One region of the Caballeronia sp. BCC1704 genome, then DNA from elsewhere that is predicted to be linked to it. Evidence: predicted binding sites of a transcription regulator. Region 1 holds the regulator's gene; each other region holds the start of a gene.
The links. The regulator LexA, encoded in region 1, represses DNA repair genes until DNA is damaged. The targets are predictions, from matches to a motif close to ACTGTATNNNNATACAGT.

Region 1 (3,276 bases):
CCGAAGCGGGCGCGTGAGCGTGGATGGCTGGTGATCGCACGTCAGCCGTTGAGATCGACGGCGACGAGCTTCCATGACACCAGGCCGCTGCGGTGAAAGATGGCGGAATAGCGGGCGTCGCCTGCGCCGTGCTGGTACGTCACGACGAACGTGTTGATGCCGCGATAGCCGGCCGTCGTCTGCGGCGGTTGCGGAGCCGGATTGGATGGGCTCACGGACGCCGACGCATTTGCATCGGCTTTGCCGGCTGAGGGAGGACGTTCGCCGGGATTGCCGCGCGGCGGTATGCCGTTCAAGATGGCGGCGACTCCGTCCGGCGTCGCGTATGAATCCACGAGCGGGCCGACCAGCGCCGCGCCGATCATCGCGCCGATGATCGCGAGCGGGTTGCCGCTCTTCTGCACATCGATGCGCCGCGTGAGCAGCGCGGCGATCTGATCCTTCAAGCTCGCGCGCAACGCGGGGAAATCGACGTATTGGTTGACCGTTTGGGCGTCTCGCGCGTCGGCGGCGCGCTTGACGCGGTCCAGCACGATATACGGCGACGCGTAGACGAAGCCGAGCGCCGCGACGAGCAATAGGGCGGCGAGCGTGGCGACAATGAAACGAGCGGTGCGGGACATGCGACAGTCAAGCCTCTAGCGAAGGTCAATGCCGGATTGACCACGCCGCCGCACGACAGATTCCCCAACTCGCCGCCACTTCACGCCACCGTTCCGCCCGTCAGACCGGCGCGCTCTTCGTCGATGCAGCGGTCGATCATGCGCGACACTTCGCTGATCTTGCCGACGAGGATCAGCCGCGACTCGCTTCGGTACACGCGCACGGGAGTACTTCGCGGCGGCTCCGCGTGGACCGTCTGCGTCAGCGACACGCGCGCAAACGCTGGCTGACGAGACGGCAGCGCGGGCATGGAATCGAAGAGATCCGGTGCAGCTTCAGCTCGCGAAGGCGCCGCGGCGCCGCAAGGAATCAACGCACGCAGATGACGCAGACGGCCGAACTGGCGAAAGGGCAGCAAACGGGCAAAACGTTCCATCATGACTCTCCAGACGATAGGACGCACCGCGGCATGCCGCGAGCGGCTGCCGTCCGTGCTTGATGTACTCGAAACGCGCCGCGTCGTGCGTGGCGTGAAGAGGCGGGCAGCGATGCTTGAACGGGCGCTGCCGCCGCTGACTAGAACTCGCCCGAGCGGATCAGGCCCACTGCAATGCCTTCCAGCGCGAAGTCTCCGCTGCCCGACCGCACGAAAATGTTCTCGTAGTCCGGGTTCTCCGCGATGAGCTCGACGCCGTCGGGGCGGCGCTTCCAACGCTTGACCGTGACGTCGTCGCCGAGCCGCGCAACGACGATTTGTCCGTCCTTCGCCTCGGTGCGCTTCTGAACGGCGAGCAGGTCGCCGTCCAGAATGCCGGCGTCGCGCATCGACAAGCCGCGCACCTTCAGCAGGTAGTCCGGCTTGCTGGAAAAGAGCGCGGGGTCGCACGCGTAGTGCTGCGAAATATGCTCCTGCGCGAGGATAGGACTGCCCGCCGCCACCCGGCCTACGAGCGGCAACGAGAGCTGCATGATGCTCGCGTGCGGCAAGGTGAACTGGTGCGGAACGTCTTCCGAACGGCCAGCGTCCCCGATCAGCCGGATGCCGCGCGACGAACCCGCCGCCAGTTCGATGACGCCCTTGCGCGCCAGTGCCCGCAGATGCTCTTCCGCAGAGTTAGCGGAGCTGAAGCCAAGCTCAGCGGCAATCTCCGCGCGGGTCGGCGGAAAGCCGGTGCGCTCGATTGCACGCTGGAGCAGTTCGAAGACCTGCTGCTGACGCGCGGTAAGTTTTGAGGTTCTGGTCACTGGCTCGGGCCTCTCGTGCACTGTATGGATCAACAGATGACTGTATTTTTATACAGTATTCGGCGCTTTTCAAGCATTACTTTAAGTTCGGCTCGAAACCGCAACACGCTCCGACGTTCGGCCACGCACAAACGCCGGGGACCCGCTTTAGCAGCTTTGGATATAAAAGACTGAAAAACGATTATTTCTGTTCATATAGGCCCGCCGATAGACTGATTCCGTCAATTGGATAAGACGGAGAACGGGGAATGCAAAGCACGAAAGCGGGATTGGGGACCAGGGCACGCAAAGCGCTGACCGCGCTGGCGCTGACGGCGGCGGGCATCGGCGCGATGGTCGCGGCGAGCACGCAAGCCCACGCGCAGACGTCGTTTCTAAATGTGTCGTACGACCCGACGCGCGAGCTATATCAGGACTTCAATCAGGCATTCGCCAAGAAGTGGAAAGCCGAAACAGGCGAGACCGTCACGTTCAAGCAATCGCACGGCGGCTCAGGCGGACAGGCGCGCGCGGTCATCGACGGCCTGCAGGCGGACGTCGTCACGCTCGCGCTCGCCTACGACATCGACGCGCTCGCGGGCAAGGGACTCGTCGCCGCGGACTGGCAGAAGCGGCTGCCGGATAACGCCTCGCCGTACACGTCGACGATCGTGTTCCTCGTGCGCAAGGGCAACTCGAAGCACATCAAGGACTGGGACGACCTCACTAAGCCCGGCGTCTCCATCGTCACGCCGAACCCGAAAACGTCGGGCGGGGCGCGCTGGAACTATCTCGCCGCCTGGGCCTACGCGCAGCACAAGCCGGGCGGCAACGAGCAAACCGCGAAGGACTTCGTCGCGAAGCTGTACAAGAACGCGGGCGTGCTGGACTCCGGCGCGCGCGGCGCGACGACGAGCTTCGTGCAGCGCGGCCAGGGCGACGTGCTGATCGCGTGGGAGAACGAGGCATTTCTGTCGCTGAAGGAGTTCGGTCCGAAGAAGTTCGAGATCGTGGTGCCTTCGGTGAGCATTCTGGCCGAGCCGCCGGTCGCGGTGGTGGACAAGGTCGTCGACAAGCACGGCACGCGCAAGCTCGCCGAGGCGTATCTGAAGTATCTGTATAGCGACGAAGGCCAGCAGATCGCGGCGCGCAACTTCTATCGTCCGCGCTCGGACAAGGTGCCGGCCGACCTCACGAAGCAGTTCCCGAAGATCAAGCTCTACACCATCGACGACACCTTCGGCGGCTGGACCAAGGCGCAGAAGACGCATTTCGCTGATGGCGGCGTGTTCGACTCCATCTATCAGCCGCAGTAAGCGCAAAACGTAAGCAAACCGAAGCGGCGCGCCATGACGCCGCCGGTCACACAAGCATTCGATGACACGCGCTCCCCGGCGCACTGGAACAGGACGAAAGCAAGGATGACGACTTTCACTTTGCGCAAGCCGA
Region 2 (3,276 bases), 840 kb from region 1:
CCCGAACCAGACGAGCACGATGGCGAGCGGCAGGATCACGAACTGCGGCAGGATCACGCCCTTGATGATGTCGTTGGCGAGCTGGCTTCGCTTGTCGAGCGTTTCGGCCACTTGCACGAGCACCGGCTGCGCGTTCTGCGCGTCGAGTGCGGGAAGGTCCACGGTCGTATAGGCGACGCGAATATCGTTGCCGCGCAGCACGTCGTCCCGAAACTCGACGATGCCCGGCTGCGGCCGGTCGTCTTCGTGCGGCAAGGGCATGTCGCGGTCGCCGCCGACCAGTTCGCCGCGCGTGCCGAGCACCTGAAAGAACACGCTGTCGACGTTGTCCGCGCGCAGAAAATCACGCGTCGCGTCGGGCAGGCGCAGTTCCGCGACGCCGTTGACCGGCTGAATCTGACGCGCGATGACGTAAGCATCCGCTTCTAGCGCGCGGTCGAACGGTCCGTTCGCGATGGACTTCGCGACCAGATAGGTCACGGCAATGCTCATCGGCCAGAGCAGCAGAAGCGGCGCGAGCATCCAGTCGAGAATCTCGCCGAAAAGCGAGCGCGGATGCGTCTCGCTGTCCGGTTCCAGCTCGTCCGGCGGGGCGAAGGGATTGGCGTAGCGCGCGTCGCGCAGCGCGTCGGAATCGGCGGTGGCTGCGTTGGATTCAGGCGGCGTGCGCGGCGGCTCGTGTGCGCGTTTGCTGGAAACGGACGAGGCCATGCTTGGCCCGGCCTAGTGATGGCTCGGCGGCATCGGCGCGCTCGCCGACGCGCCGTTCGGCGCTTTTTCGAGCGTGTAGCCGAGCCCGCGCACGGTAATGATGCGCGCGCCGCTCGGCTCGATCTTCTTGCGCAGCCGGTGGACGTAGACCTCGATCGCGTTGTTGCTGACTTCCTCGCCCCATTCGCACAGGTGATTGACGAGCTGTTCCTTCGACACGAGGCGCCCGGTCCGCTGCAGCAGCACTTCGAGCACGCCCAGCTCGCGCGCCGACAAGTCGATCACCTGATCGCCGATATGCGCGATGCGTCCCACCTGATCGAACGACAGCGAACCGTGCTTGACGACCGTCGGCCCGCCGCCCGCGCCACGCCGCGTGAGCGCGCGCACCCGCGCTTCCAGTTCGTTGAGTGCGAAGGGCTTGGCCATATAGTCGTCCGCGCCGAGATCGAGGCCCTTCACGCGCTCGTCGACGCTGTCGGCGGCGGTCAGGATCAGCACCGGCATCTGCGAATTGCGCGCGCGCAGCCGGCGCAGCACTTCGAGACCGGGCATGAGCGGCAGCCCGAGATCGAGAATCAAGAGGTCGAAAGGCTGGAGCGTCAGCGCGGTGTCGGCCTCGACGCCATGCTTCACATGGTCGACGGCGTATCCCGATTGGCGGAGTGATCGGACAAGGCCGTCCGCGAGTATGCTGTCGTCTTCGGCAATGAGGATTCGCATCGTGTGTGCGCCTGATGCGCGGTAGCGCATTGCCGGCACCGCATTTTGCCCGGCGCGGCGGTCTCCAGGGTGTTGTGCGTTTTTTGCGCGGTTCGGGCGACGTGGAAAAAAGCCACGCGCGCCGCAATCGGGCTTGCAAAAACTACTGTTTTTTTATACAGTGTCTGCATCTGTGCGAAAAGCGGGTGAAAGTATGCGGAATCCGCATCGAAGCCCGCGCGCACAAGCCTCAGACGCCGTTCATCATAGCAAAGGACGATTCATGGAAGAAAGCAAGAAAGGCCCGGCTGGCATGACTGCGGAGAAGAGCAAGGCCCTCGCTGCCGCGCTCTCGCAGATCGAAAAGCAATTCGGCAAAGGGTCGATCATGCGGCTCGGCGCGGGTGAGGCGGTCGAAGACATTCAAGTCGTGTCCACCGGCTCGCTCGGACTGGATATCGCGCTCGGCGTGGGCGGCCTGCCGCGCGGCCGCGTCGTCGAGATCTACGGTCCGGAATCGTCGGGCAAGACCACGCTCACGCTGCAGGTGATCGCCGAAATGCAGAAGATCGGCGGCACGGCGGCATTCATCGACGCGGAACACGCGCTCGACGTGCAATACGCGCAAAAGCTCGGCGTGAACGTGCAGGAACTGCTGATCTCGCAGCCGGACACGGGCGAACAGGCGCTGGAAATCGCGGACGCGCTGGTGCGCTCGGGTTCCATCGACATGATCGTGATCGACTCCGTCGCGGCGCTCGTGCCGAAGGCGGAAATCGAAGGCGAAATGGGCGACTCACTGCCGGGTCTGCAAGCTCGCCTGATGTCGCAGGCGCTGCGCAAGCTCACCGGCACCATCAAGCGCACGAACTGCCTCGTGATCTTCATCAACCAGATCCGCATGAAGATCGGCGTGATGTTCGGCAACCCGGAAACCACCACGGGCGGTAACGCGCTGAAGTTCTATTCGTCGGTGCGTCTGGACATTCGCCGTATCGGGTCCATCAAGAAGAACGACGAAGTAATCGGCAACGAAACGCGCGTGAAGGTGGTGAAGAACAAGGTGTCGCCGCCGTTCCGCGAAGCCATCTTCGACATTCTGTACGGCGAGGGCATATCGCGTCAGGGCGAAATCATCGACCTGGGCGTGCAGGCCAAGCTCGTCGACAAGGCGGGCGCTTGGTACAGCTATAACGGCGATCGCATCGGTCAGGGCAAGGACAACGCGCGGGAATTCCTGCGCGAGAACCCGGACATTGCACGCGAGATCGAGAACAAGATCCGCGAATCGCTGGGTGTGGCGGCGCTGGCAGATGGCGTCGCCGCGGGCGCAGCAGTCGCGGACGACGAATAAGCGTCCCGCCGCACGGTCGATGTTCAAGCGCCGGTTCGGATCGAAGGCTGGCCGCGCCGATGTTCGGCGGGGCCGTGCGGGTCGGTCTGACGGCGCGGGTGAGTCGGGCGACGATGCTGCGTCCGGATTGTCTGCGCGCAGCGTCGGTGAGTCCGCCGACCATGCCAATGGCACAGACCATTACGAGCGCAGCAGCGAGCGGCGCGCGGTATCGACGAAATCTCGCTGGTCTACCCGAAGCATCACATCACGCGCCGACGCGAAGCCATTCGCGCCGGCGCGCGCTGTTTCTGGAGCGGCGCAACGGCTCGTGAACGAACCCGAGCGGGCATCGTCGACAGAAACATTCGCGACGGTCCAGTCGCCGCGCTCGGCTGCCAAGTCGCCAAAGACCGCAAACCCGACGCTCGACGCAAATCCGGACGCGCCAGCACGCGCCGCACATAAGCCATTGCCGACGCAAGACCCCGACCGCGCCGCGCGTCTCGCGCAGGCGCGCTCGCTTCTCG
Region 3 (3,276 bases), on a different contig from region 1:
TAACCGCGCACCTCGGTGCCCTTCAGTTCCCCATGCTTATGCGAATGGGTCGCCCCGTATTTCAGCTCGAAGTGAGCGCCTTTGCCGCTGCGCGTCGGCGGGAAGTGCTCGCCCTCCACACACGTCACTTCGAAGGTGTCTTTGCCATCGTCGTGAACCACCGAATAGATACCCGACACCTTGACGATTTCACCGGGCTTATACGAGTTGTCACCTGCCATCGTCGCCTCTCCTGAGAAAAGAACAACGACAGTCGAGCAAGGAGCGTTCCGAGGTTTCCAGCCAAGCATCGCCGGACAAGCATCACCGCTGCTTGCCACCACGCCACCAACGCCACCTCTACGCCGCGAGCCGATGCTCGTAGTAAGGCCGGTCTCGGTCTTCCAGAATGGCATCGAGCGCGGCGAGGTCGGACGCCTGCGGATTCAACCAGGCGTCGACGTGCTCTCGCTTGATCGGCACGATGCAGCGGTCGTGACCCGCAGCTTCGACCTCGGCAGGCGGTTCATCCGTGATGGCGGCGAACGACAACAGATCCGGCTGACCGGGCGCGGTCCACTTGGACCACAGGCACGCGACCATCAGCAGCTGGCCGTTGTTGGGACGAAACTCGAGAACGACGTTCTCGCCCACCGCCTGCGGTCCGTCATGCTCTTCGAACAAGGTGTTCTCGCACTTCGCGCGCGTGACGTTCTCGTAGAAGACGTCGACGAGCAGCAGGCCGTGCGTATGGCCAAAACACGGCTTCCAGAAATTGTCCAGGCTGTCGCGCCGCGCGTTGTATGTCCCTGGATATTTGATGTCGTAGTTCGCAGGTTTGCCCGCGATGCGGCATTGATAGCGCATCGGCTTGACGACATACTGCCCGTCTTCGACCACGAGCACGGGCGCGTAGTAGCCGGGAAAAATGCGTGAATCACGCGGTTCCGGCTCGCAACGACCGAGATCGGTAAGGCGCCGTAGCGCGGCATCGATCTTGTCCGTGGCAATGCGCTTGCTCTCGGTTGCCGCTTTGGTCACCTTCGTCTGCAGCGACCGCTCTGCATCCGCCAGCCGTGTGCGTTGCTTGAACAGATCCTGTTCGAGCCGGGTTGCCTGTTCCGCGTTGTACCGGTCAATGAACGTCTTGATCTGACGCTCGTCATCGGTCGCGGGTTGCCGAAAGGCGTCTTCCATCGCCTTCGGGATTTTTGCCTTGCTGCCCTCGGAACGCTCCCAGAACAGTCGCGCAAACTCACGGATGTCCATCTGTGCGCCGAACATCTTCACGTAGCGGCGATAGTCGGCCTGGATTTGCGCTGAGTAACACATGCGTCAGATTCCCCATTGTTGTGATGGCGAACGCCAAGGCGCCGGACGTCAGAGCGCCTCTTTGCACAGCGCCAGCATCTTCTTGATGACGGTGCACGAATAGTTCAGTTGCATGTCACCCGTGAAGAGCGCCTGGACGTTCGACTGCCGCACTGCGATGCCGGCGCCTTTCAGGTCTCGTTTGGCGATCTTAAGCGCCAGTTGGCCGAGGCGCACGCGCTCGAGCCAATCCATCCAGAGGTGGTTGCGTCGCAGCCAGAGGCGGCAGCTCTCCACGAGATGATCGACTCGCCACTCATACGTGAGCGAATGGGAGGCCGCCACGGTCGCGACCAGGAAGCACAGCAGTTCCGCGCGCGCGTCCGACCCATCCATCACATCGTTGATATCTGATCCGGCCATACGTCGTTTCGTTTCCTTTGCTTCGTTTCCTGATGGCGTTGCTCGCTTCGATTGCAACGCTCCATCGCAATTGCGGGCGCAGGGGCCGGAATCAACATGACGTTGCATTCCCGCACGCGGCCAGAGGCGCCGCCATGGCTTGTTACCGATTGGCCCTGCCAGCGCCGTCTTGTTTCCCAGCGCAGTAACGAATCAGGATAGTCGCCCTGCCGGGCCGCAGCGACAAAAAAGGGCGCAATACCGCGTTGCGAATTTCGAGGTAAAGTACTGTACATATATACAGTACTTATGCACAATGGCGGCCCTGCTCAAACATGTCGAGTCCATTCATCCGAACCTGTGGCTCGGATCGCAGTTGGCGCGTGCCTACGGCAAGACCGTCGACACCGGCTACGCGGCGTTGTCGGCGGAACTGCCCGGCGGCGGCTGGCCGCTGGGTGCGCTGGTGGAATTGCTGGTCCAGCAGCCCGGCGTGGGCGAAATGCGTTTGATGCGCCCGGCGCTCGCACGCGTCGCTCATGATGCTCAGCGGCCCGTCGTGCTGCTGCAGGCGCCGCACGTGCCGAACGCGCTGGCGTTCTCCTACCTCGGCGTGCCACTCGAGAAGCTGATGTGGCTGCGTGCGTCGAAAACAGCCGACGCCTTGTGGTGCGCGGAACGCGTGCTGCAGGCCGGGACTTGCGGTGCGCTGCTGGTTTGGCAGCAGCACATCCGCTCCGAGGCGTTGCGACGCTTGCATCTGGCCGCCCAGGCGACTGACACGTTGCTGATTCTGGTGCGGCCGCTTGCCAGCGCCCAGGATGCGTCGCCGGCGAGCTTACGGCTTGGCGTTCGACCGGCAGAGGGCGGGATTGCCGTCGACATGATTAAACGACGCGGCCCCAACCGAACGGAGCCCTTGTCCGTCTCCCTACAACCGTCGCCGATTTTGCTGAGTCCCTATGGCCGTATTCGTCGCCATTCACTTGCCCCGGCTGTCGCTGGAGGTGTTCAGACCGAGGTGGTCGCCTCCGTCTGAGCACGGGTGCGTGGTGCTCGAGCGCGACAAGGTCATCGTCCTCGATGCGGTGGCAAGGGACGCGGGCGTGCGCGTGGGAATGAAGCGCGGCGGGGTCACGACGCTCGCGTCGGAGGCGCTGATGTTTGATTGCAGCCCGGAGCGCGAACACGAGATGCAGCGCGAGGTGGCCATCGCGCTGCTGCGGTTTTCGCCGCAGGTGGCCGTGTGTGGAGAGGAAACCATCGTTGTTGACGTCACCGCGAGCCTGCGACTCTTCGGCGGCATCCTGCGCGTGTGCGGCGAAATCAAGGACGTCGTCAAGACCATCGGCGTCACCGCGCGCATGAGCGTCGCGCCCACCGGCCGCGGCGCCTGGCTGCTCGCAAAGGCCGGCCGGCGGCGGGTGCTCAAAATGCGTTCGCTTGAACGTCACTTGGGCGCCTTGCCGTTCATGGTGGTGCCGGAGCTGCAGCCGTTCGCCGACTGGTTCAGTGGACTGGGCTGCCGCGTCCTGGGCGATATCCAACGCCTGCCTCGTGCAGGCTTGAAGAAAAGGTGTGGCG

Region 2: the regulator LexA is predicted to act here: its motif matches at 1,579-1,596, upstream of recA (recombinase RecA).
Region 3: the regulator LexA is predicted to act here: its motif matches at 1,980-1,997, upstream of imuA (translesion DNA synthesis-associated protein ImuA).

What each region holds. Positions count from the first base shown of each region.
Region 1 is NZ_CADFFT010000001.1:1,700,203-1,703,478, forward strand. It holds gene HWX53_RS07965 (universal stress protein) at 1-17, shown strand, start outside; gene HWX53_RS07970 (DUF2939 domain-containing protein) at 42-623, opposite strand; gene HWX53_RS07975 (hypothetical protein) at 704-1,039, opposite strand; gene lexA (transcriptional repressor LexA) at 1,180-1,848, opposite strand; gene HWX53_RS07985 (sulfate ABC transporter substrate-binding protein) at 2,097-3,143, shown strand; gene cysT (sulfate ABC transporter permease subunit CysT) at 3,249-3,276, shown strand, end outside.
Region 2 is NZ_CADFFT010000001.1:861,859-865,134, forward strand. It holds gene HWX53_RS04055 (sensor histidine kinase) at 1-711, opposite strand, end outside; gene HWX53_RS04060 (response regulator transcription factor) at 724-1,434, opposite strand; gene recA (recombinase RecA) at 1,697-2,767, shown strand; gene recX (recombination regulator RecX) at 3,219-3,276, shown strand, end outside.
Region 3 is NZ_CADFFT010000006.1:39,176-42,451, forward strand. It holds gene HWX53_RS25940 (hypothetical protein) at 1-221, opposite strand, end outside; gene HWX53_RS25945 (SOS response-associated peptidase family protein) at 340-1,311, opposite strand; gene HWX53_RS25950 (hypothetical protein) at 1,360-1,713, opposite strand; gene imuA (translesion DNA synthesis-associated protein ImuA) at 2,009-2,731, shown strand; gene HWX53_RS25960 (DNA polymerase Y family protein) at 2,655-3,276, shown strand, end outside.